DNA from 3 places in the Streptomyces sp. NPDC006384 genome. Region 2 is predicted to be linked to each of the others. Evidence: riboswitches for the same ligand, from Rfam matches in the RefSeq annotation. Region 2 holds a riboswitch; each other region holds the start of a gene.
What was found. A riboswitch is a leader RNA that binds a small molecule or an ion and turns the genes downstream of it on or off. The one in region 2 is predicted to bind cyclic di-AMP.

Region 1 (7,370 bases), on a different contig from region 2:
GAAGCCGGGCCACTGGTCGTAGGCGGACATGTTGCCCGACAGCGCCGCCCCCGGGCGCAGCTCGCCGTTGGCCAGCAGGGTGTTGACGACGGCGTCGTGCTTGGACGCCCACGGGTAGCGCACCGCGTCGTAGAGCACCGCCGGGGGAGCCTTGAGCGCGAACAGCAGCGCGGCGCAGTGCGCGGCCGGCCACCAGGGCGCGGTCGCCGCGCGCCTGAGGCTGAGGACGAAACCCGCGGTGAGGACGAGCAGCGAGAGGTAGTAGGCGACGGGCAGCCGGTCCAGCAGGCCGTAGTCGCCCATCTCCCGGAAGCCGATGCGGGGCAGTGCGTACACCCACAGGCAGGCCGCGAGCAGCAGGGACAGCAGCCCGGCGTCGGGCAGCCGGGACGGGGGCCGGCCCGCGTCCGCCCGGCCGACGGGGGGCCCGGGGGAGGGCAGCGCGCTGCTCTCCGCGGTCGGTACGGGCACATGGTGCTGCACGTCGAGACTCCCCTCCCCGGGCCAACTATAGGAATTTCCCCTGCTTTTCACACCAAAATCCGCGGACTCGTCCAAACGGACGGACGGCGTCCGCTCGTCCCCAATCCGTCCGCCCGTCCGCCCGTCCGCCCGTCCGCCCGTCCGCCCGTCCGTCCGCCGGGCCGCCCCTCCGCCCGCCCGGGTCAGCCGGCGAAGACGGGCCCCCGTACGGCCGCCCGGGCCCGGCGGTACCACCGCCAGCCGACCGTCCTCGGCCCGTCCCGGTACGGCGCGACGCGGGCGCCGCCGCCCGCCAGCCAGCTCCGGACGTCGGCGACGGTGTGGCTGTGGCGCACGATCAGCCGGGCGATGCGGTACGGCTCGTCGTGGCCGGAACTGAGCGCGTGCCGCACGGCGGTGGCCGTCTCGTAACCGGCCCGTGCCGACGCGGCCCGCACCCGCGGGCTGTTGTAGCCGTGCGGGTAGGCGAGGTGCCGGACCGGGTGGCCGAGGGTGTCCTCCAGCACCGCCTTCGACGTGCGCAGCTCGTACGCCAGCTCCCTGGCGGACAGGGTGTCCAGCTGGGCGTGGGTGACGGTGTGGCTGCCGATCTCCATGCCGGAACGTTCCAGCTCCGCGGCCCGGTCCAGGGTCATCATCGGGGCGGGCGGCAGCAGGCTCCGGCCGCCCGGGGTGATGGCCCCGGTGGTGAGGTAGGCGGTGGCGGGCAGTCCGCGGGCGGCCAGCGCCTCGGCGGTGGGCCCGGGCAGGTCGGCGAAGCCGTCGTCGAAGGTCAGCAGCACCGGGCGGGGCGGCAGGGGTGCCCGCCCGGCGAGGTGGCCGGCGAGCGCGCCGATGGTCACGGGCGTCCGTCCGCTGTCGACGATCGCGTCGAGGTGGGCGGCGAACCGGTCCGGCCGGACGGTGAACTCGGCGATCCAGCCGGGCGGATCCTCCATCACCGCGTGGTAGAGGAGGACGGGGACGACGGTGCCGTCGCCCGCCGCTCCGCCGACCGGGGTGTCCTCGTCGCGGTGGTCCGCCGCTCTCATGCCGTCCCCCTGACCGCGGCCCGGTGGGCGTACCGCGCCCGCAGGTAGCCCACCGGCCCGTACAGCATGCCCCTGCGCTGCAGCCGCGACAGCCGCCGCGGCCACGGATGGGTCCGTTCGTCGTGGTCGCCCGGCGCGCCGCCGCCGTCCGTGTCGCGCACCGCCGTCAGCCCGCGGGCGTGGGCCAGGCCGCGCGGCAGCCGCGCGAGGAACGCCGGCAGCAGCGCGGGCCGGTTCACCAGGACCGCCGTGAGGTACGCGGTGAGCCCCGCCCCGTATCCGTAGGCCTGGGTCTCCAGGTCCCGCCAGGTCTCCCGGTGGTGGTGCCACACCAGGGCGGCCGGGGTGTAGTGCAGCCGCCCGCCCTGGGCGAGGATCCGCACGAAGCCGTAGAGGTCGTCGCCGCCCCGGGCGTGCGTGCCCGCGCCGGTCGCCGGGTCGAAGCCGCCGGCCGCCCGCAGCGCGGCCGTGCGGAAGGCCATGCTGGCGCCGGAGCCGAAGCGTCCCGCGGTGAACGGGAACAGCGGCTCGTCGGCGGGCGGGCGCGCGGGGTCGTACGTGCGCGGGGTGAAGCCCTTGGCGAAGCCGCCGTGGCTCTCCAGCAGGACCTGCGCCGGGGTGCGCAGCCGGGCCGGCAGGATCAGCCCGGTGGCGCAGCCGAGCCCCGGGTCGGCGGCGAAGGGCGTGGTCAGTTCGGTGAGCCAGCGGGGGTCGGCGACCACGTCGTCGTCGGTGAAGGCGGTCACCTCGCTCCGTACGGCCGCGAGGCCCCGGTTGTGCGCGGCCGCCAGTCCGGGGACCGGCTCGCACACGTACCGCACGCGCTCGCCGTACTTCCGCTCCACCAGTTCCCGGGTCTCGCCGGTCACCGGGGCGTTGTCGACGACGACGATCTCGAAGTCCGGGTGGTCCTGCGCCAGCAGGGAGTCGAGCGCCCGCGCGAGCTGTCCCGCACGCTCCCGGGTGGCGACGACGACGGCGGCGGTCGGCGGCCGGAGCGATACGGCCGCCGGCCCGGCCACCGCGTCCGGCGGCGGACCGGGGTGCAGCCGGCGGGCGGGGTCCGCCAGCGCCCGCACCGGATCCGCCCCTTCCGGCACCCGCCCGAGCATCGTGCCGACGGGCCTGCCCTCCCGGCGGACCAGGACGAACACCGCGCCGGACGTCACCGGCCCGCTGCCCGGCCCGGGTCCGAGGACGGCCTCCCCGTCCGCGCCGAGGTCCAGCTCGGCGACCTGCACCGGCTCGATGGCGAGGAACCGCTCGATCTCCCGCCGGGTCTCCTCCCGTGCCCCCTGCCGCGCTCCCCGCCGGGTCTCCTCCCGTGCCCCCCGCCCTCTCTCCCGCCGTTCCCCCTGCCCTCTCTCCCGCCGTTCCCCCTGCCGCGTACGCCCTGTTCCGGCCACGCGCCCCACCCCCTCCGTGGTCGTCCCCTCCGTCACGGCCGGCGCAGCCGGGCCGCCCCTCTCAGCGTGCGGACCGCCAGCGACGCCAGCCGCGGCCTGCTCCGCACGAAGCCGTGCGCGCGGCGGGCCGGTTCGCGGCCCAGCCACAGCAGCGCGGCACCCACTCCCGGGCGCGTCACCGTCCCCTCGTACACGGGCAGTTCACCGGTCTTCAGCGAGTCCTTGTACTCCGCCGCGCCCCGCCCCATGTCGAGCGTGCCGATGCCCTCGGCGGCGGCGGCCTCGGCCATCCGCAGATGCAGCACCAGTCCCGGCGAGTACTTCGCGAACTCCGGGTCGTACGCCGGGAACCAGCACGCCAGCACCGACGACGAGCGCAGCCCGAAGTGCGCGGCGACGGGCCGGCCGCCGGCGTAGAGCACGGACAGCGTGCCGGTGCACTCGGGTGCCCGGGTCCCGGCCAGCCGCCCGACCAGCCGGGTGATCCACTCCTGCGCGAACCGGTCCCGGCGCCCCGTCCTGCGGTACTGCGCCGACTTCCACTCCATGAGCGTGCGCAGCGCCGCCGGGTCGCGTTCGTCGAAGACGAAGCGCACGTCCCCGACCTGGCGGCCCAGCCGGCGCTCCTTGGCGAGGGTGGTCTTCAGGAACTTCGGCGACTGGGCGCGCAGCACGTTCTCGTACGCCTCGTAGCCCTTCTCCACGTCGATGACGTAGGTGGTGTGCTCCTCGGCGGCGTACGGCACGAACAGGCCCTGCTCGGCCTCCAGGTTGTCGAAGGCGAAGCCCGACAGGGAGCACGCCCGCAGCAGCCGGCGGGGGTCCGGCGTCAGCCCGGGGCGCAGCACCGCGCCCTGGCAGTCCGAGACGCCGAGCCCGATGGCCCGGCCCTGGCCCAGCGGTCCGCGCTCGTGCGGCAGGAAACCGGCCGCCTCGCCGCCGTCGTACAGCACCGCCACCCGCGCCCCCGGCCGCACCCGGCCCACGGCGTCGGTGAACTCCGGTTCCATGAAGGGATTGCGCGGCGCCGTCGAGCCGGCACGCAGCTCCCGCCAGCGTTCCCGTTCCCCCGCGCTCAGCTCCTGAGGGTTCAGCACACGTACACGTCCGCCGTTCAACCCGACCCCCCGATCAAGTCCCCCTGGACTAAAGGAAGGTACCCCCGGGGCCGCCCCGGGGGTAGAAGGCAGAGCAAGTTGTTGCCAACTGGTGCACAGGCCTTCAACCGCCTTTAGACGGTGTTGCGTCAGCTTTCGGACACCTGCGAACGACCTCGTGCGCAACCGGTCGCGGGGTGAGTCGGACAGGTCCGGTGTCCGTATTCTCTGATCATGGACCGCACCGCATATGCCCTCGTCGCCACCGACCTCGACGGAACGCTGCTGCGCGGCGACGACACCGTCTCCGACCGGTCGCTGGCCGCGCTGGCGCGGGTGGCCCGGGCGGGGGCGCGGCACCTGGTGGTGACGGGACGCCCCGCGCCGAGGGTGCGGTCCCTGCTCGACGGCCTCGGCTGCGAGGGGCTCGCGGTGTGCGGACAGGGCGCGCAGGTGTACGACGCCGGCGCGCACAGGATGCTGTGGTCGGTCACCCTGGACCGGGAACTGGCGGAGACCGCGCTCGGCAAGATCGAGGCGGAGGTCGGCGAGGTGTACGCCGCGGTCGACCAGGACGGCGTCGACGGGCTCACGCTCATCGAGCCGGGCTACCTGATGCCCCACCCGACCCTGCCCGCGGTCCGTGTGGACCGGCGCGACGAGCTGTGGGGCGAGCCGATCAGCAAGGTGCTGCTGCGCCACCCCGAGCTGTCCGACGACGAGCTGGCGGCGACGGCGCGCGCGGTGGTCGGCTCCCTCGCCACGGTCACGATGTCGGGACCGGGGACGGTGGAGCTCCAGCCGTGCGGCGTCACCAAGGCGACCGGTCTGGCGCTCGCCGCCGAGCGCCTGGGGCTGAGCCGGGGACGGACGATCGCCTTCGGGGACATGCCCAACGACGTCCCCATGTTCCACTGGGCGGCCCACGGGGTCGCCATGGCGGACGCCCACCCCGAACTCAAGGCGGTCGCGGACGAGACCACCCTGACGAACGAGGACGACGGCGTCGCCGTCGTCCTCGAACGGATCTTCGGAACCTCCTGACGCGCCCGGCGCGCGCCGCCGGGGCTCAGTGCGTCAGGGCCCGGCGCGTCACGGCTCAGTACGCGCTGAAGACGTTGTCGATCGAGCCGTAGCGGTCGGCCGCGTAGTTGCAGGCGGCGGTGATGTTGGCGACCGGGTCGTAGGAGTCCCAGGACGTGCCGGGCACGTGGTAGGCCCGGAAGGTCGGGTCGATCACCTGGAGCAGGCCCTTGGACGGGGTGCCGTTGACGGCGTTGACGTCCCAGTTGTTGATGGCGAACGGGTTGCCGGACGACTCCCGCATGATGTTGCGGTGGATGCCGTCGTACGTCCCGGGGATCCCGTGCTGCGCCATGATGTCGAGCGACTCGCGGATCCAGCCGTCGAGGGTCTCCGGGTACGCCGTCGTCGCCGTGGCGGCGGTGGTGGCGGCGGCCGGGGTAGCGGCGGAGGCGGTGGCGGCGCCGACGAGCGGCAGGGCGAGCACGGCCGCGCCGGTGCCGGCGAGGGCGAACTTGCGGACGAGACGAGCGGTACGGCTGTGACGGTTCTGACCGTTGGCAGGCATGTGTGTGTCCCTCTCCTACGCCTGCGAGGTGAGCTGTCGGGTTCGGGCGGGGAGGTGCCCGGCCGGCCCTCACGGGCACGGCTTCACCCCGAGCCGCTCCGGTGGTTTCCGGCGCGGCGACTTACCTGGGTCCCCCGCTCCTGCCTGCGAGTGTGTCGGTGGATGACTGGTGCCGGGGCGGTGGCAGGATTCGGCGTCCGCCCGACAGGCCGGGAACGTATGCGAGAGCACATGTCCGGAACAAGTGCAGGAATCACCCGACGTCCATGTTGACCTTGGTCTGGGGCTTTTGGGGTGCTTGATCCTTTGCGGTCGCCAAGCCTCAACTGGCTTGCGGCGCAAAGGGAGGGCACAGTCGGCGGCGGGGTTGCCCACAGGCGTGGCGGAGTGAGCCAACTCACGGCCGCCAAGAAGACCGGCAAATCGGGCATTAGGTTCAACGGGCGGTCAATCGCCCATCGGTGGCGACGGCTTGCGGGCGGCGTCGGGGGTGATGTCGGGGCGGTGTCGGAACGGCTGGGGGCCGGGCGGTCCGGCCGCCCCGTGGCCGGCCGGCCGTGTCCGGCTTCGCCGTGCCCCGTGTTCCCGCGCGTCGTGCGGGCATCCGTTCGGAGGGGGCCGGGTGGGTGACGTGTGCGGAGCGAGGGCCGCCGGGAGGGGATGTGTGATCCCCGGTGGCGACTTCCCGCCCTGGTGGTATCGCTCCATGTCCGCTCATATCGGCTGATCGAAAACATGGCGCGCATGATCCGATTCCGACCGGCCTGTAACGGTGGGCGCTAGCGGTGATCGAAACGTGACCGGATACGCTGACTCGAGTGGTGGCAGCGACCTATCGACAAACCAGGTAATCGCCAGTAGACACCAGCAGACAGGAGACCCCTCGTGACCGTCGTCGGGCCGTTCGGGCTGAGCGTGCGGGACCAGGCTCTGGAAGCCGATGTCCAGGCCGGATTGGTCGCGGTCGAGGAAGGGTTGCTCGAAGCAACCAAAAGCGAGGTGCCCTTCATCACGGAGGCCGCCCAGCACCTGGTGCGGGCCGGCGGCAAACGGTTCCGGCCACTGCTGGTGATGCTCTCGGCCCAGTTCGGCGACCCCTACGCCCCCGGCATCGTGCCCTCGGCCGTGGTCGTGGAGCTGACCCACCTCGCCACGCTGTACCACGACGACGTGATGGACGAGGCGGCCGTGCGCCGCGGCGTGCCCAGCGCCAACACCCGCTGGGGCAACTCGGTCGCCGTCCTCACCGGTGACTTCCTGTTCGCCCGCGCCTCCCAGATCCTGGCCGACCTCGGGCCCGAGGCGGTCCGGGTGCAGGCCCTCGCGTTCGAACGGCTCGTCACCGGCCAGATCCTGGAGACGGCCGGCCCCCAGGACGGCCGGGACCCGGTCGACCACTACCTCGACGTGCTCGGCGGCAAGACGGGCTCGCTGGTCGCGGTCTCCTGCCGGTTCGGCGCGATGATGTCCGGTGCCGACGAGACGGTCGTGGACGTCCTGACCCAGTACGGCGAGCGGCTCGGCGTCGCCTTCCAGCTCGCGGACGACGTCCTGGACATCGCCTCCGACTCCCACGAGTCGGGCAAGACCCCCGGCACGGACCTGCGCGAGGGCATCCCGACCCTCCCGGTGCTGCGGCTGCGCGAGCGGGCCGCCCGGCTCGGACTCGCCGAGGACGTCGCGCTGTGCGAGCTGCTGGACTCCGACCTCACCGACGACGCCCGGCACGCCGAGGCCCTGCGCCTGCTGCGCGCCCACCCCG
Region 2 (7,370 bases):
GCACCCCCGCGCCGCAGCCCGCCCCGCCCCAGCCCGCCCCCGAGGCCGGCAAACCGGACGTCGCCCGCGCCGTCGACGACGTCAAACGCCTCCTCGGCGAGGGCCGCATCACCCAGGCCGTCGACATCCTCGGCGCGATCCTGCCCGCCGCCGCCGAACAGCACGGCGAACGCTCCCCGGTCGTGCGCACCCTGCGCAAGCAGTACGCCGCCACCCTCCTGGACGACGGCCAGTACCGCCGCGCCCTGCCCGAACTGCGCCGCCTCGCCGACGAACGCGCCGCCGAGGCCGGCCACGCCGACCCCCAGTCCCTGCGCCACCGCTACGACGCCGCCCAGTGCCTGGAACAGCTCGGCGAACCGGCCGCCGCCCTCGCCGAGTACCGCGCCCTGCTGCCGTACTACGAGAACCAGTACGTCGCCGGCGACCCCGACCTCGCCCACGACGTCCGCCGCCGCATCGGTCACCTCCTCCTCGCCCTCGGCGACCGCGCCGCCGCCCACGAGACCCTGGTCCGCCTCCTGCACGACCTGGAGCGCACCCACGGCCCCGGACACCCCCTCGCGGCCGAGGTCCGGCGCACCCTCCAGTGGCTCGGCCAGGTGCACGGCTGACGCACACCGTCTCGGAGAAGGCGCGGCGGTGCCCGAAGTCCCCGCGAATCGTTGGTCGAATGGGTTGGCCAGAGCCGGGCCACTGCCTACCATCGATCACCGCAAGACCTTGTGCACCCGCCCGCCGCCCGACCACCACCCCTGGTGGAGGCGCTGCGCGCCGCACTGTCCCTTGCAATCTCCAACGGGAGGTTCCCTTGCACCGCCGCCGTCGCACCGCGCTCCTGTTCACCGCCGCGATCGCCGCCGCGTCCCCCCTGCTCACCGCCTGCGGGAACGACGCGCACCCCGGCGCCGCGGCCGTGGTGGGCGACCAGCGGATCACCGTCTCCCAGCTGGAGACGAGGGTCGGCGAGGTGCGCGAGGCGCAGCGGGCCGCCGTCCCGGACGAGACCCGGTACCAGCAGGTCGTCGCCCGCACCGGCACCCTCGCCCGCGACACCCTGCACGGCATGGTCCTCGACCGGGTCCTGCACCACGCCGCCCAGGACGCCGGCGTGACCGTCACCCGCAAGGAGGTCCAGCGGATGCGCGCCGGCCTCGAGGAGCAGGCCGGCGGCGCCGAGCAGCTGGAGACCGCCTGGCTGCAGCAGTACGGCGTCGCCCCCGAACGCCTCGACGACAACCTCCGCGTCCAGCTGGAGGCCCAGAAGCTCGCCGAGCACCTCGGCACCGACACCAGCCGCCCCGAGTTCTGGCAGGCCCTGTCCAAGGCCTCCCGGCAGCTCGACGTCGACCTCAACCCGCGCTACGGCACCTGGGACGTCAGCAAGAGCAGCCGTGCCGACGCGAAGACGCCGTGGGTGCGCGAGGTCACGGCGGCGGAGAGCCCGCAGACGGCGTGACGGTCCCGCGCGGGGGCCGCCCGCCTGCGGACGGCGGGCAGCCCCTGTCCGCGGACGACCGGCAGCCCCCGCCTGCGGACGACCCGCGGGCCGGCCGAAGGCGTGCGTTACGTTCGGACGGTGAACGCAACCAGCTCCGACCCCGCTCACGGCACCGCCCCCGGCCCGGGCCGCATCGTCCTGCTCACCACCAGCCACCGCGTCGCCCCCGGCCTGCTCTCCTGGCCCGCCTGGCAGGCGCTGCGTACGGCCGACCGCGTGCTGTGCGCCGACGGCACCCACCCGCAACTGCCGTACCTGCGCGAAGCCGGCGTACACGTCGAGGAGACGGCCCCGACGGCCGAGGAACTGGTCGCCGCCTGCGCGGGCGGCCGCACGGTGGCCGTCGTCGCGACCGGCGAGGGCGAGCCGGCGCTCACCGACGGACTGGCCCGCCTGGCCGGCTCCGGCCGTATCGCCATGCCCGAGCTGGAACTGCTCCCCGCCTCCTACGACCTCCCGGGCGCCCGCCTCCTCGACCTCGTCCAGGTCATGGACCGCATCCGCGTGGAATGCCCCTGGTCCTCGCGGCGCACCCACGAGGGCCTGGCCAAGTACGCCATCGAGGAGGCCTACGAACTCGTCGAGGCCATCGAGGACGGCGACCGCGACGAACTGCGCGAGGAACTCGGCGACGTCCTCCTCCAGGTCGTCTTCCACGCCCGCATCGCCGAGGAGGACCCCGATGCGCCGTTCTCCGTCGACGACGTCGCGGCCGGCATCGTCGCCAAGCTGATCCACCGCCACCCGCACGTCTTCGGCGACGAGAGCGCGGCCACCCCCGAAGAGGTCAGGGAGCACTGGCTGCGCACCAAGGCCGAGGAGAAACGCCGCGCCTCGGTCACCGAGGGCGTACCCCTCGGCCAGCCCGGCCTCGCGCTCGCCGCCAAACTGGCCTCCCGGGCGCGCACCGCGGGCCTGGAGGTGCCGCTCCCCGAGGGCGAGGGCATCGGCTACGAACTCCTCGCCCTCGCCGCCCGCGCCGAGGCCGAGGGCACGGACCCGGAAGCGGCCCTGCGCGCGGCGGCCCGCGCCTACCGCGACGCGATCAGGGAGGTCGAGGCATGACCGGCCGCCCGGCCGCCCCCGACGGCCCGGTGCCCGAGCTCTTCAGCTGGGAGTTCGCGAGCGACCCCTACCCCGCCTACGCCTGGCTGCGCGAGCACGCCCCCGTCCACCGCACGACCCTGCCCAGCGGCGTGGAGGCCTGGCTGATCACCCGGTACGCCGACGCCCGGCAGGCCCTGGCCGACCAGCGGCTGTCCAAGAACCCGGCGCACCACGACGAGCCCGCCCACGCCAAGGGGAAGACCGGCATCCCGGGCGAGCGCAAGGCCGAGCTGATGACACATCTGCTCAACATCGATCCGCCGGACCACACCAGGCTGCGCCGGCTGGTCAGCAAGGCGTTCACCCCGCGGCGCGTCGCCGAGTTCGCGCCCCGGGTGCAGGAGCTCGCCGACGACCTGATCGGCCGGTTCGCGCCGGCCGGAGAGGCCGACCTCATCCACGAGTTCGCGTTCCCGCTGCCCATCTACGCCATCTGCGACCTGCTCGGCGTCCCCCGTGAGGACCAGGACGACTTCCGGGACTGGGCGGGCATGATGATCCGACACGGCGGCGGGCCGAGGGGCGGCGTCGCGCGCTCGGTGAAGAAGATGCGGGGCTACCTCGCCGACCTCATCCACCGCAAGCGCGCCGCGCTGCCGCCCGAGCCCGGACCCGGCGAGGACCTCATCTCCGGCCTCATCCGCGCCTCCGACCACGGTGAGCACCTCACCGAGAACGAGGCCGCGGCGATGGCTTTCATCCTGCTTTTCGCCGGTTTCGAAACCACCGTCAACCTCATCGGCAACGGCGCCTACGCCCTGCTCACCCACCCTGAACAGCGGACCCGGCTGCAGTCGTCCCTCGCCGCGGGCGAGCGCGGCCTGCTGGAGACGGGAGTCGAGGAACTCCTGCGCTACGACGGCCCGGTCGAGCTCGCCACCTGGCGCTTCGCCACCGAGCCGCTCACCGTCGGCGGACAGGACATCGCCCCCGGCGACCCGGTCCTCGTCGTTCTGGCCGCCGCCGACCGGGACCCGGAGCGGTTCGCGGACCCGGACACCCTGGACCTCTCCCGCCGGGACAACCAGCACCTGGGGTACGGCCACGGCATCCACTACTGTCTCGGCGCCCCGCTCGCCCGGCTGGAGGGCCAGACGGCGCTCGCCACACTGCTCACCCGCCTGCCCGACCTGTCCCTCGCCGCGGACCCCGCCGAACTGCGCTGGCGCGGCGGGCTCATCATGCGGGGGCTGCGCACCCTGCCCGTGTCGTTCACTCCTGTGCCCTCCGGCCCCGTGCCGTCGCCGCCCGACACGCATCCGGCGCCGACGCAAAGGTGACACGCGCTCAGCTCTGTGATCTTCACGTGATCTGCGCGGCATGAACTTGTGACAACCGATCATATGCCTATACGTTCACGGATCAGCGTGGCGACGAGCCTCGTCCGCCACGCGGTCCCCGTCGTCTCGTGAAAGGTCGTCGCATGCTCTCCGGGAACGGTCGTCACCGCCGACCCCGCCAGGCCCCCGCCCTGGTCGTCGCAGCCGGCGTGACCGGCTCCGCCATCGCGATCCCTCTCCTGGGGGCCACCGGCGCCCACGCGGCCGACGGAACGAGCTGGGACCGGGTCGCCGAGTGCGAGACGGGTGGCGCCTGGAGCCAGAACAGCGGCAACGGGTACTACGGCGGCCTGCAGCTGTCCCAGGACCTCTGGGAGCAGTACGGCGGACTCGCGTACGCGCCGAGCGCCGACGAGGCCAGCCGCTCGCAGCAGATATCCGTGGCCGAGAAGGTGCTCGCGGGGCAGGGCGTCGCCGCCTGGCCGACCTGCGGTCCGCTCGCGGGCCTGGGCGGCGGCGCGGGTGCCGCGACGGGCGGAACCGGAACCTCCGGTGACGGGTCGTCGGCGGGGGAGAGGGCGCCCGGCGCGTCCGGCTCGACCGACCCCTCCGAGACCACCGCTTCCCCTGAGGCCACCGAAACCGCCGGAAGCGCCGGGAGCGCTGCGAGACCGTCCTCCCCGGCCTCCCCCTCCCCCTCCTCCACCCCGGCCCCGTCGGCCTCCACGTCCGCCACGGCTGACGTCCCGTCGGACAACAGCGACAAAACGGCCAAGGGTGACACGCCCGGCACGTCCGCCACGCCCGGACTTCCGGCCGACGGTGTCACCCGGGACTCCGGCGGCGCGGGCACGGAGGCCCCCGAAAGCGACGCTGCGGACAAGTCGGGGCAGAACGGCGCCGTTTCGGGGCTCGTCGACACCGAGGAGTCCCCGGCCGGCCGGCACCGCGGCGGCAGCGCCGACGAGGGTGCGGCGGCCGGCCGCGAGGACGCGCCGTCGGGGCGGCACGCCTCGCGCGGCGAGGGCGGCGCCCGCGACCTCACGGACGGCGCGTACACGGTCCGTTCGGGCGACAGCCTCTGGGGCATCGCCGACTCCCTTGACGTCTCCGGCGGGTGGCACGCCCTCTACGCCGAGAACGAGGAGGTCGTCGGCGCCGACCCGAACCACATCCTGCCCGGTCAGACGCTCACGGTCACGGGCGAATCGGTCGAAAACCAGGGGTAGTTCGCGTCACGGTTAGAGGCTGTATGTCCGTTTTGGATCTCGTGAGAGATAGGTCTCAGAAGCCGTGATCGTCTTTGAAAAACCGCGGAGCGCGTGTCTACGGTCATGACCGCTCGCCACCGCGGGCCCCGTCCGTCGCAACGCCGAATCCTGCCAGCGGCGGTACGGGAACAGTCGTCGCGTCAAGCGCCGCAGGCAGGAGCGGGGGACCCAAGGTAAGTCGCCGCACCGGGGCAGTCGATCCGGAGCGGCTAGGGGTGGAGCCGAGTTCCGTGAGGGACCCGGCCGGGCAACTCAACCGGCCCGAACCCGACAGCTCACCTCGCAGGCGTCGGTGAGGGGATCAACCATGCTGTTTTCCGGCAAGGGCAAGCACCGTCGTCCGTCCAAGGCCACCCGTGTCATCGCCGTCGCCGGCGTCACCGGTGCCGCCGTCGCCGCCCCGCTGATGGCGGCCGGCAACGCCTCCGCCGCCACGGCCTCCGAGTGGGACGCCGTCGCCCAGTGCGAGTCCGGCGGCAACTGGTCCATCAACACCGGCAACGGCTACTACGGCGGCCTGCAGTTCTCGGCCTCCACCTGGGCCGCCTACGGCGGTACGCAGTACGCCGCCACCGCCGACCAGGCGTCCAAGTCGCAGCAGATCGCGGTCGCCGAGAAGGTCCTCGCCGGCCAGGGCAAGGGTGCCTGGCCCGTCTGCGGCACCGGCCTGTCGAGCGCCGCGTACACCGGCGGCTCCGGTGAGAGCCAGAGCGGCGGCTCCTCGCAGTCCTCCGGCGGCTCCCAGAGCTCGCAGGGCACCCAGAACCAGAGCGGCGGCTCCGCCGAGCGCTCCACCGAGCAGAAGGCCTCGCGCTCCTCCGAGCGTCCGGCCGCCGAGAAGACCGCGCCGAAGGCGGAGAAGAAGGCCGAGAGCGGGACCGTCACCACCCCGACCGGCAAGAAGGTCGAGAAGGGCGACGGCGAGTACAAGGTCGTCAAGGGCGACACCCTCAGCACGATCGCCGCCGAGCACGACGTCGACGGCGGCTGGGCGAAGCTGTTCGAGCTGAACGACGACATCCTCGACGACGCCGACCTGATCTACCCGGGCCAGCAGCTGCACCTGAAGTAAGCGGCGGCCCGCCCTCCTCCCGCCCCGGTGCGTGTTCCCCCCCCCCGTGCGCACCGGGGCGGGTTTTTCACGCTCCGGGAGCCGGGGGCCCCGGATTTCCGTGAACCGCCTTTGTTCCGTTCGGAAACAATTTACTCTCGGTTCTGTCCAACAGGTGGGTGGCCGGCTGGCCGATCGCCCGTCGCCGGTTAGGCTCGTCCCGCAGAGCCGCTGCGGTCCTCGCGGATCCGCGTCGCACCGAAGCGCCACACCGAAGCGTCACATTGAAGAAGGAGATGCTCGTGCCGTCCATCGACGTCGTCGTAGCCCGGGAAATCCTGGACTCCCGAGGCAACCCCACGGTCGAGGTCGAGGTCGGCCTCGACGACGGCAGCACGGGCCGTGCCGCCGTCCCGTCCGGAGCCTCCACCGGTGCCTTCGAGGCCATCGAGCTCCGTGACGGCGACCCGGCCCGCTACCAGGGCAAGGGTGTCGAGAAGGCCGTCCTCGCCGTCATCGAGCAGATCGGCCCGGAGCTGGTCGGCTACGACGCCACCGAGCAGCGCCTGATCGACCAGGCCATGTTCGACCTGGACGCCACCGACAACAAGGGCTCGCTGGGCGCCAACGCCATCCTCGGCGTCTCCCTCGCCGTCGCCCACGCCGCCTCCGAGGCCAGCGACCTGCCGCTCTTCCGCTACCTGGGCGGCCCCAACGCGCACCTGCTGCCGGTGCCGATGATGAACATCCTGAACGGCGGCTCGCACGCCGACTCCAACGTGGACATCCAGGAGTTCATGATCGCCCCGATCGGCGCGGAGTCCTTCTCCGAGGCGCTGCGCTGGGGCACCGAGGTCTACCACACCCTCAAGAAGGTGCTGAAGGGCAAGGGCCTGGCCACCGGCCTCGGCGACGAGGGCGGCTTCGCCCCGAACCTCGGCTCCAACCGCGAGGCCCTCGACCTCATCCTCGAGGCCATCAAGGAGGCCGGCTACACCCCGGGCGAGCAGATCGCGCTCGCGCTGGACGTCGCCGCGTCCGAGTTCTACAAGGACGGCTCCTACACCTTCGAGGGCAAGGAGCGCTCGGCCGCCGAGATGACCGAGTACTACGCCGAGCTGGTCGAGGCGTACCCGCTGGTCTCCATCGAGGACCCGCTG
Region 3 (7,370 bases), on a different contig from region 2:
GTCCCCGTGCGATCCGCACCCGCCCCGGTCCGTGTTCCGGTGCGCGGGCAGCGTCGTCTCACCGGTGCCCTCCACCTCGAAACCGGCGTCCGCGATCATCTCCAGGTCGGCCTTGCCCGCCTGCCCCTCGCTGGTGAGGTAGTCGCCGAGGAAGATCGAGTTGGCTAGGTGGAGCGCGAGCGGCTGCAGCGTCCGCAGGTGCACCTCGCGCCCGCCCGCGATGCGCACCTCGACGTCCGGGCAGACGAACCGGACCATCGCCAGGATCCGCAGACAGCGCTGCGGGGTCAGGTTCCACTCCTTGGCCAGCGGCGTGCCCTCGAAGGGGATCAGGAAGTTGACCGGCACCGAGTCCGGGTCCAGCTCCCGCAGCGAGAAGACCACGTCGACCAGGTCCTCGTCGCTCTCGCCCATGCCCGCGATCAGCCCCGAGCAGGCCGAGAGCCCGGCCGCGTGCGCCTTGTTGACCGTGTCCACCCGGTCGGCGTACGTGTGCGTCGTCGTGATGTCCCCGTACGTCGCCTCGGACGTGTTGAGGTTGTGGTTGTAGGCGTCGGCGCCCGCCTCGCGCAGCCGCTCCGCCTGGCCGTCGGAGAGCAGACCCAGACAGGCGCACACCTCGACGCCCTCGTTCTGCTCCTTGATGGTGCGGATCGTCTCCGAGACCCGGTCCACGTCCCGCTCGGTGGGGCCGCGCCCGCTGGCCACCAGGCACACCCGCTTCGCGCCGCCCGCCACACCCGCGGCCGCGGCCTCGGAGGCCTCGCCGGGCTTCAGCCACGTGTACTTGAGGATGCCGGCCTTCGAGCCGAGCCGCTGCGAGCAGTAGGAGCAGTCCTCGGGGCACAGGCCCGACTTGAGGTTGACGAGGTAGTTGAGTTTCACCCGTCGGCCGAACCAGTGCCGGCGCACCTTGCCGGCCGCGGCCACCACGTCGAGCAGTTCGTCGTCGGACGTGGCGAGGACGGCCAGGGCCTCCCCGCGGGTCGGCGACTCGCGCCGAAGTCCCTTGTCCACCAGCGTGTTCAGCAGGTCCATGAGAACCGATCCTGTCCTACGGGGCCACTCGGGGCCAAGGAGAGTCCGCACAACAGTGGCAGATCGGCGTGTGGGTATCACCACACCTCGGGCGGCCCGTCGTGCCGCTAGTGTCTGTCCGCTGCCCACACAACTCCCCGAGGAGCGACGCATGGCGTTCGGCTGGATCGACGAGCAGGCCGGGGCGCGCCGCCGGGCCGGTCTCGTACGGACGCTGCGGCCCCGCCCGGCCGGCTCCCCGCTCCTGGACCTGGCGAGCAACGACTACCTCGGCCTCGCCCGGCACCCCGAGGTCGCCGAGGGCGCGGCGCGGGCCGCGCGGGACTGGGGCGGCGGTGCGACCGGATCCCGGCTGGTCACCGGGACGACGGAGCTGCACGCCGAACTCGAGCGGGAACTGGCCGGCTTCTGCGGCTTCGAGGCCGCGCTCGTCTTCTCCTCCGGCTACGCGGCCAACCTCGCCGCGGTCACCGCACTGGCCCCCCACGGCTCCCTCGTCGTCTCCGACGCGGGCAACCACGCCTCGCTGATCGACGGCTGCCGGCTCGCCCGGGGCACCACCCAGGTCGTGGCACACGCCGACCCGGAAGCGGTCCGCAAGGCACTCGCCGCCCATGCCGGGCCCGCCGTCGCCGTCTCCGACACGGTCTTCTCCGTCGACGGCGACGCCGCCCCGCTGACGGCCCTCGCCGAGGCGTGCCGGGAGCACGGGGCCGGGCTGGTCGTCGACGACGCCCACGGCCTCGGCGTCCTCGGCGAGGGCGGCCGGGGCGCCCCGCACGCGGCGGGGCTCGCGGGCGGCGACGACGTCGTCGTCACGGTCACCCTGTCCAAGTCGCTCGGCAGCCAGGGCGGCGCCGTACTCGGCCCCGCACGGGTGATCGACCACCTGGTCAACACCGCCCGGACCTTCATCTTCGACACCGGACTCGCCCCCGCGGCCGCCGGCGCCGCCCTCGCGGCACTGCGGCTGCTGCGCCGCGAGCCCGCACGGGCGGAGCGGGCGCGCACCGTGGCGGCCGACCTGCACGCACGCCTGACCGCCGCGGGCCTGGACGCCGTACGTCCGGACGCCGCGGTGGTCTCGGTGCGCGCCCCGTCCCCGGAGGGGGCCGTGCGGTGGGCGGCCGACTGCCGTACGGCCGGCCTGTCCGTGGGCTGCTTCCGCCCGCCCTCCGTGCCCGACGGCATCTCACGGCTCAGGCTGACCGCCCGTGCGGACCTCTCCGGGGAACAGATCGAACGCGCTGTACGGGTGATCGGCGAAACGCGGCCATGAGTCGGCGTGGCACGGCCGTGTGTCGCACGATGCCCGGTCGGGTCAGCCGGCCCGCCCGGGCCGGCCGCGGCGGAACACGGCCGTGAACGACGCCCAGCTCCCGGGGGAGAAGAGCAGCGCGGGCCCGGCCGGGTCCTTGGAGTCGCGCACGGCGAGGAGTCCGGCCCAGGGGCCGGCCGGCGGACGGGCCGTCTCCACGCAGTTGTTGGCTCCGGTGCTGTAGCTGCTGCGCAGCCATCGCACGCCGTGCAGATCGGTACTCGTGGGGGTCTTCCGAGGAAGTGCGGACATGGTGGTTCCTCCTTACGCGCCGGCCGCTGTCGCGGCGATGTAGTCCAACGAGTCCTCGGGCGAAAGGGCATGGTGCTGAAGGGCGTCGAAGGCCTCGGTGTAGGCCTCCAGGTCTTCTTTCCGTTCGAGATAGACGCTACTCGTCAAGTGGTCGAGAACAACCACGTCCAGATCGGAGACGTTCGGAAATGAGAAAATTACGAACGGACCGGTGACGCCGATGTGCGCCCCGGCGGAGAACGGCAGTACCTGCAACCGGACATGGGGCAGCCGCGCGGCCTCCACCAGCCGGTCCAGCTGACGGGACATCACCCCGGGCCCGCCCACCTCCCTCCGCAGTACGGCCTCGTCGAGGACCGCGTTCAGCGCCAGCGGGGGATCGGACCGGAGCACGTCCTGCCGGGCCAGCCGGACCTCCACCAGCGTGTCCAGCCGCTCCTCGGTCAGCCCGTCCACCGCGGCCCGCGTCACCGCGCGCGCGTACTCCGGCGTCTGCAGCAGCCCGGGCACGACGGTGGTCTCCAGCGTGCGCATCGCGCTCGCCTGGGACTCCAGACTGATGAAGTCCCGGTACGTCGGCGGCAGTACCCCGCGATAGGCGTGCCACCAGTGGTGCCGCCCGCCCGCGTCCTCGGAACCCGCCAGCAGCCCCAGCAGCTCCCGCAGTTGGGGATCGTCCACGCCGTAGGCGTCCAGCAGTAAGCGCACGTCGGCCGGTTTCGCCCCGCTCGTCCCGGTCTCGATCCGGCTGACCTTCGACTGGTGCCAGCCCACCAGCCGGGCCGCCTCGCCGCTGGTGATCCCCGCCGACGTGCGCAGGGCGCGCAGCTCCGCGCCCAGCTTCCGGCGGCGCACCACGGGGCCGTGCTGCATGGGCCATTCCTCCGCTCCTCATGAGCCGCCCGAATACGGTCTGCCGTCGCAGAGTTCACCGCTTCGAGCGACAGATATATGCATAACTCGGTGGATCGCCGCCCCGCACCGGGGAGGTGGTGGCAGTCTGACGGTCAAGCACCAGTCCGGGACCGTACTCGAACCACCCGCTCCGTGTCGGGCTGCGGTCCCGTGGGAAAGGGACGACGTCGCCATGGCAGACCACCTGGAAGCATCCGTCACTCTGCCGAGCGAACCCGCCTCGGTGGCCGCCGCGCGTACCTATGCGGTGGGCACGCTGGCGGAATGGGGCCTGCCCGCGGACGCGGACACCTCCGAGACCGTCCGGCTGATCGTCTCCGAGCTGGCCACCAACGCGGTCCAGCACACCTTCGGACAGTCGCCCACCTTCACGGTGGACCTCGTGCTCGACCGTGACGAGCGGCTGACCGTCGGCGTCACCGACAGCCATCCGCGGTTCCCCAAGCGTCTGCCGGCCGCCGTGCAGCAGGACAACGGCCGGGGCATGGTGATCATCCGCTGGCTGGCGGCGGAGTACGGCGGCAGGCTGCGGGTACGGCCCACGCGCGAGGGCGGCAAGACCGTCTCCATCGAACTGCCCTGGACGGCGCCGGGGGGCCCGGCGTCCGCGGAGCCGGGCACGGGGCCCGCGGTGCCCGTCCCGGCCGCGGAGCCCGTCCCGGCCGCGGAGCCCGTCCCGGCCGGGGATGCCCCGGGGCGAGGCGGAAGGGGCGGCACGATCCCTGAAGCCGAGATGAGGGGCTGAGGCGGGGACGACGCGTACGGCGACCCGCGCGCCCCGGCCGCCGTGTGCCGGGTGGTGCCGTCCCGCGCCCGGCGGTGTCCCCGTCGAGGGCGGTGCGCCGACGGCACGGACCGGCGCTCCACACCCGGGCAGGTGACGGCGCGCCAGGACGCCGTCACCTGCCCGGGCGGATCACTTCACCCGGCCGTACCAGACCTTGTTGGTCCAGATCTTCTGCAGACGCACCACGTCCCCGGTCTTCGGGGCGTGCCACATCTTGCCCTTACCGGCGTAGATGCCCACGTGGTAGACGTAGCTGCCCGAGTGGAAGAACACCAGGTCTCCGGCCTTGCGGCTCTTGGCGGAGATGTGCCGGGTCTTGTTGTACTGCTGCGCCGCGGTGCGCGGCAGCTTCTTGCCGGCCTTCTTGAACGAGTACAGGGTCAGTCCGGAGCAGTCGAACCTGTACGGCCCGACGGCGCCCCATGCGTAGGGGGAGCCCTTCTTCGAAGCAGCGATCTTGAGGGCCTTGGCCGCGTGGGTGGCGGCGGCGGCCTCACCGGACGCACCGGGGACCACGAGGGAACCGCCCACGGCGGCGAGGGTCAGGGCGGAGGCCGTACCGGCACGGGCCACCAGCGACGGGACACGATTGAGCGCAGTCATGCGCAACCCTTCGTCAGCCGCCTGTGAAGGATGACCTGTCGGATTCGGGCTGGCGAAGTTGCCCGGCCGCGCGAGTGCGGCTTCACCCCAAGGGCCACTCGGTCCGGTCATGGCGTGACCGTTCCCGGCGACCCGTCGTGCTCGGGTCCTCCACTCCTGCCGATCCACTCCTGTCGACCGGTCGTCCGGGCGGCGGCAGGACTCGGCGTCCGCCCGGACCGCCCCGCCGCTGCGGCGGGGGCTTGTCGTCAGTCACGGATCTTGTCCCACCGGGGTCGGAAAATCCCAACGGAACGGGGCACTTGTGTTGTTACTCACCACTCACCCGTTCGGGTGGACACATCCCCGCCCTCCGTACCCACACACGCGGCGGCGACGCCGGGACCAGCGGCGGAAGGGGGAATTCCGGCTCCCGGGGAAGCGGAGTGCGCAAGCTCGGCGGGCGGGAAATTCGAGGTGTTCCTACGCTGAAAGGGGGTACGCCGGATGGTCCGTTTCGGCCACCGGCCGAGAGGATTCCGAGAGCGGGGAGCGGGCGTGCGTCAGCGCGCGAAGACACCGGGACGACCTGCGGGCATGCGAACGGGACGCCGACGGCACGGTAATCACCCGGTCAAATCAACGTGACGTGGCAGAAACACTTTAGCCGTACTCTGCACCCCGATCCACCTGCGTTTTTCGGAACAACGGGGCGTGCTTTCGGGCTCTTTCCTGTGTGTTACATCTAGATCCGTCGCGGTGGCCGCGGCAGCCGGGCCGTTCGGTTCCGGCATGTCTTTCTGTGAGGTGATTCGTGCAGCTGACCCCGCACGAGCAGGAACGCCTGCTCGTCCATGTGGCCGCGGACGTGGCCGAGAAGCGCCGGGCGCGCGGAGTGAAGCTCAACTACCCCGAGGTCGTCGCGCTGATCACCTCGCACATCCTCGAAGGCGCCCGCGACGGTCGCACGGTCGGCGAACTGGTGTCCTCCGGACGCAAACTGATCCAGCGTCACGAGGTCATGGAGGGCGTACCCGAGATGATCCACGACGTACAGGTCGAGGCCACCTTCCCCGACGGCACCAAGCTGGTCACCGTCCACGACCCGATCATCTGACAGGGACGGCAGCCGTGATTCCCGGAGAGATCCTCTTCGCCGACGAGCCGGTCGTCTTCAACGAGGGCCTGGAGAGCATCCGCCTGACCGTGCTCAACACCGCCGACCGGCCCGTCCAGGTCGGCTCCCACTACCACTTCGCCGAGGCCAACCCCGCCCTCGCGTTCGACCGCGGCCTCGCCCACGGCAGACGGCTCGACATAGCCGCCGGCACCGCCGTCCGGTTCGAGCCCGGCATCCCGGTCGACGTGGAGCTCGTCCCCCTGGCCGGCGCCCGCGTCGTCGTGGGCCTGCGCGGCGCGACCGGAGGTGCCCTCGATGCCTGAACTGTCCCGAGCCGCCTACGCCGACCTGTTCGGCCCCACCACCGGCGACCGCATCCGCCTCGCCGACACCGACCTCCTCGTCGAGATCGAGGAGGACCGCTCGGGCGGCCCCGGCCGCTCCGGCGACGAATCCGTCTTCGGCGGTGGCAAGGTGCTGCGCGAGTCGATGGGCCAGTCGTGCGCCACCCGCGCCGACGGCGCCCCCGACACCGTGATCACCGGCGCCGTGATCATCGACCACTGGGGCATCGTCAAGGCCGACATCGGCATCCGCGACGGCCGGATCACCGGCATCGGCAAGTCCGGCAACCCGGACACCATGGACGGCGTCCACCCGGAGCTGGTCATCGGCCCCGAGACCGAGATCATCGCGGGCAACGGCAGGATCGTGACCGCCGGCGGCATCGACACCCACGTCCACTTCATCGCTCCGACCGTCATCGCCGAGGCGCTCGCCTCCGGCATCACCACCCTCATCGGGGGCGGCACCGGACCGGCCGAGGGCAGCAAGGCCACCACGGTGACCCCGGGTTCGTGGCACCTGGCCCGGATGTTCGCCGCCCTGGAGTCGAGCCCCGTCAACATCGGGTTCCTCGGCAAGGGCAGCACCATGTCCAAGCAGTCGATGCGCGACCAGCTGCGCGCCGGCGTCCTCGGTTTCAAGATCCACGAGGACTGGGGCGCGACCCCCGCCGTCATCTCCGCCTGCCTGGACGTCTGCGAGGAGTCCGGCGCCCAGCTCGCCATCCACTCCGACACCCTGAACGAGGCCGGCTTCGTCGGCGACACCTTCGACGCGGTCGCCGGCCGCACCCTGCACGCCTTCCACGTCGAGGGCGCCGGCGGCGGCCACGCTCCCGACATGATCACGGCGGTCTCGCTGCCGAACATGCTGCCGGCGTCCACCAACCCGACCCGGCCGCACACCGTCAACACCGTCGAGGAACACCTCGACATGCTGATGGTCTGCCACCACCTGAACCCCGCAGTCCCGGAGGACCTGGCCTTCGCGGAGTCCCGCATCCGGCCGAGCAC

Region 1: linked by a shared signal. The riboswitch ahead of ACFYOJ_RS20220 (transglycosylase SLT domain-containing protein) and the one ahead of ACFYOJ_RS04640 (transglycosylase family protein) in region 2 are both predicted to bind cyclic di-AMP.
Region 3: linked by a shared signal. The riboswitch ahead of ACFYOJ_RS14925 (C40 family peptidase) and the one ahead of ACFYOJ_RS04640 (transglycosylase family protein) in region 2 are both predicted to bind cyclic di-AMP.

The regions. Positions count from the first base shown of each region.
Region 1 is NZ_JBIAHR010000014.1:12,523-19,892, forward strand. Features, by position in the region: gene ACFYOJ_RS20195 (hypothetical protein) at 1-483, opposite strand, end outside; gene ACFYOJ_RS20200 (polysaccharide deacetylase family protein) at 666-1,421, opposite strand; gene ACFYOJ_RS20205 (glycosyltransferase) at 1,511-2,755, opposite strand; gene ACFYOJ_RS20210 (GNAT family N-acetyltransferase) at 2,953-4,017, opposite strand; gene ACFYOJ_RS20215 (HAD family hydrolase) at 4,252-5,061, shown strand; gene ACFYOJ_RS20220 (transglycosylase SLT domain-containing protein) at 5,117-5,608, opposite strand; cyclic di-AMP (ydaO/yuaA leader) riboswitch at 5,612-5,779, opposite strand; gene ACFYOJ_RS20225 (polyprenyl synthetase family protein) at 6,494-7,370, shown strand, end outside.
Region 2 is NZ_JBIAHR010000003.1:101,325-108,694, reverse strand. Features, by position in the region: gene pkaE (serine/threonine protein kinase PkaE) at 1-614, shown strand, start outside; gene ACFYOJ_RS04660 (SurA N-terminal domain-containing protein) at 812-1,459, shown strand; gene ACFYOJ_RS04655 (nucleoside triphosphate pyrophosphohydrolase) at 1,580-2,566, shown strand; gene ACFYOJ_RS04650 (cytochrome P450) at 2,563-3,888, shown strand; gene ACFYOJ_RS04645 (transglycosylase family protein) at 4,032-5,117, shown strand; cyclic di-AMP (ydaO/yuaA leader) riboswitch at 5,295-5,463, shown strand; gene ACFYOJ_RS04640 (transglycosylase family protein) at 5,467-6,231, shown strand; gene eno (phosphopyruvate hydratase) at 6,513-7,370, shown strand, end outside.
Region 3 is NZ_JBIAHR010000009.1:224,249-231,618, reverse strand. Features, by position in the region: gene bioB (biotin synthase BioB) at 1-1,038, opposite strand, end outside; gene ACFYOJ_RS14945 (8-amino-7-oxononanoate synthase) at 1,190-2,317, shown strand; gene ACFYOJ_RS14940 (DUF397 domain-containing protein) at 2,360-2,608, opposite strand; gene ACFYOJ_RS14935 (helix-turn-helix transcriptional regulator) at 2,621-3,481, opposite strand; gene ACFYOJ_RS14930 (ATP-binding protein) at 3,696-4,268, shown strand; gene ACFYOJ_RS14925 (C40 family peptidase) at 4,440-4,913, opposite strand; cyclic di-AMP (ydaO/yuaA leader) riboswitch at 4,917-5,131, opposite strand; gene ACFYOJ_RS14920 (urease subunit gamma) at 5,707-6,009, shown strand; gene ACFYOJ_RS14915 (urease subunit beta) at 6,024-6,335, shown strand; gene ACFYOJ_RS14910 (urease subunit alpha) at 6,328-7,370, shown strand, end outside.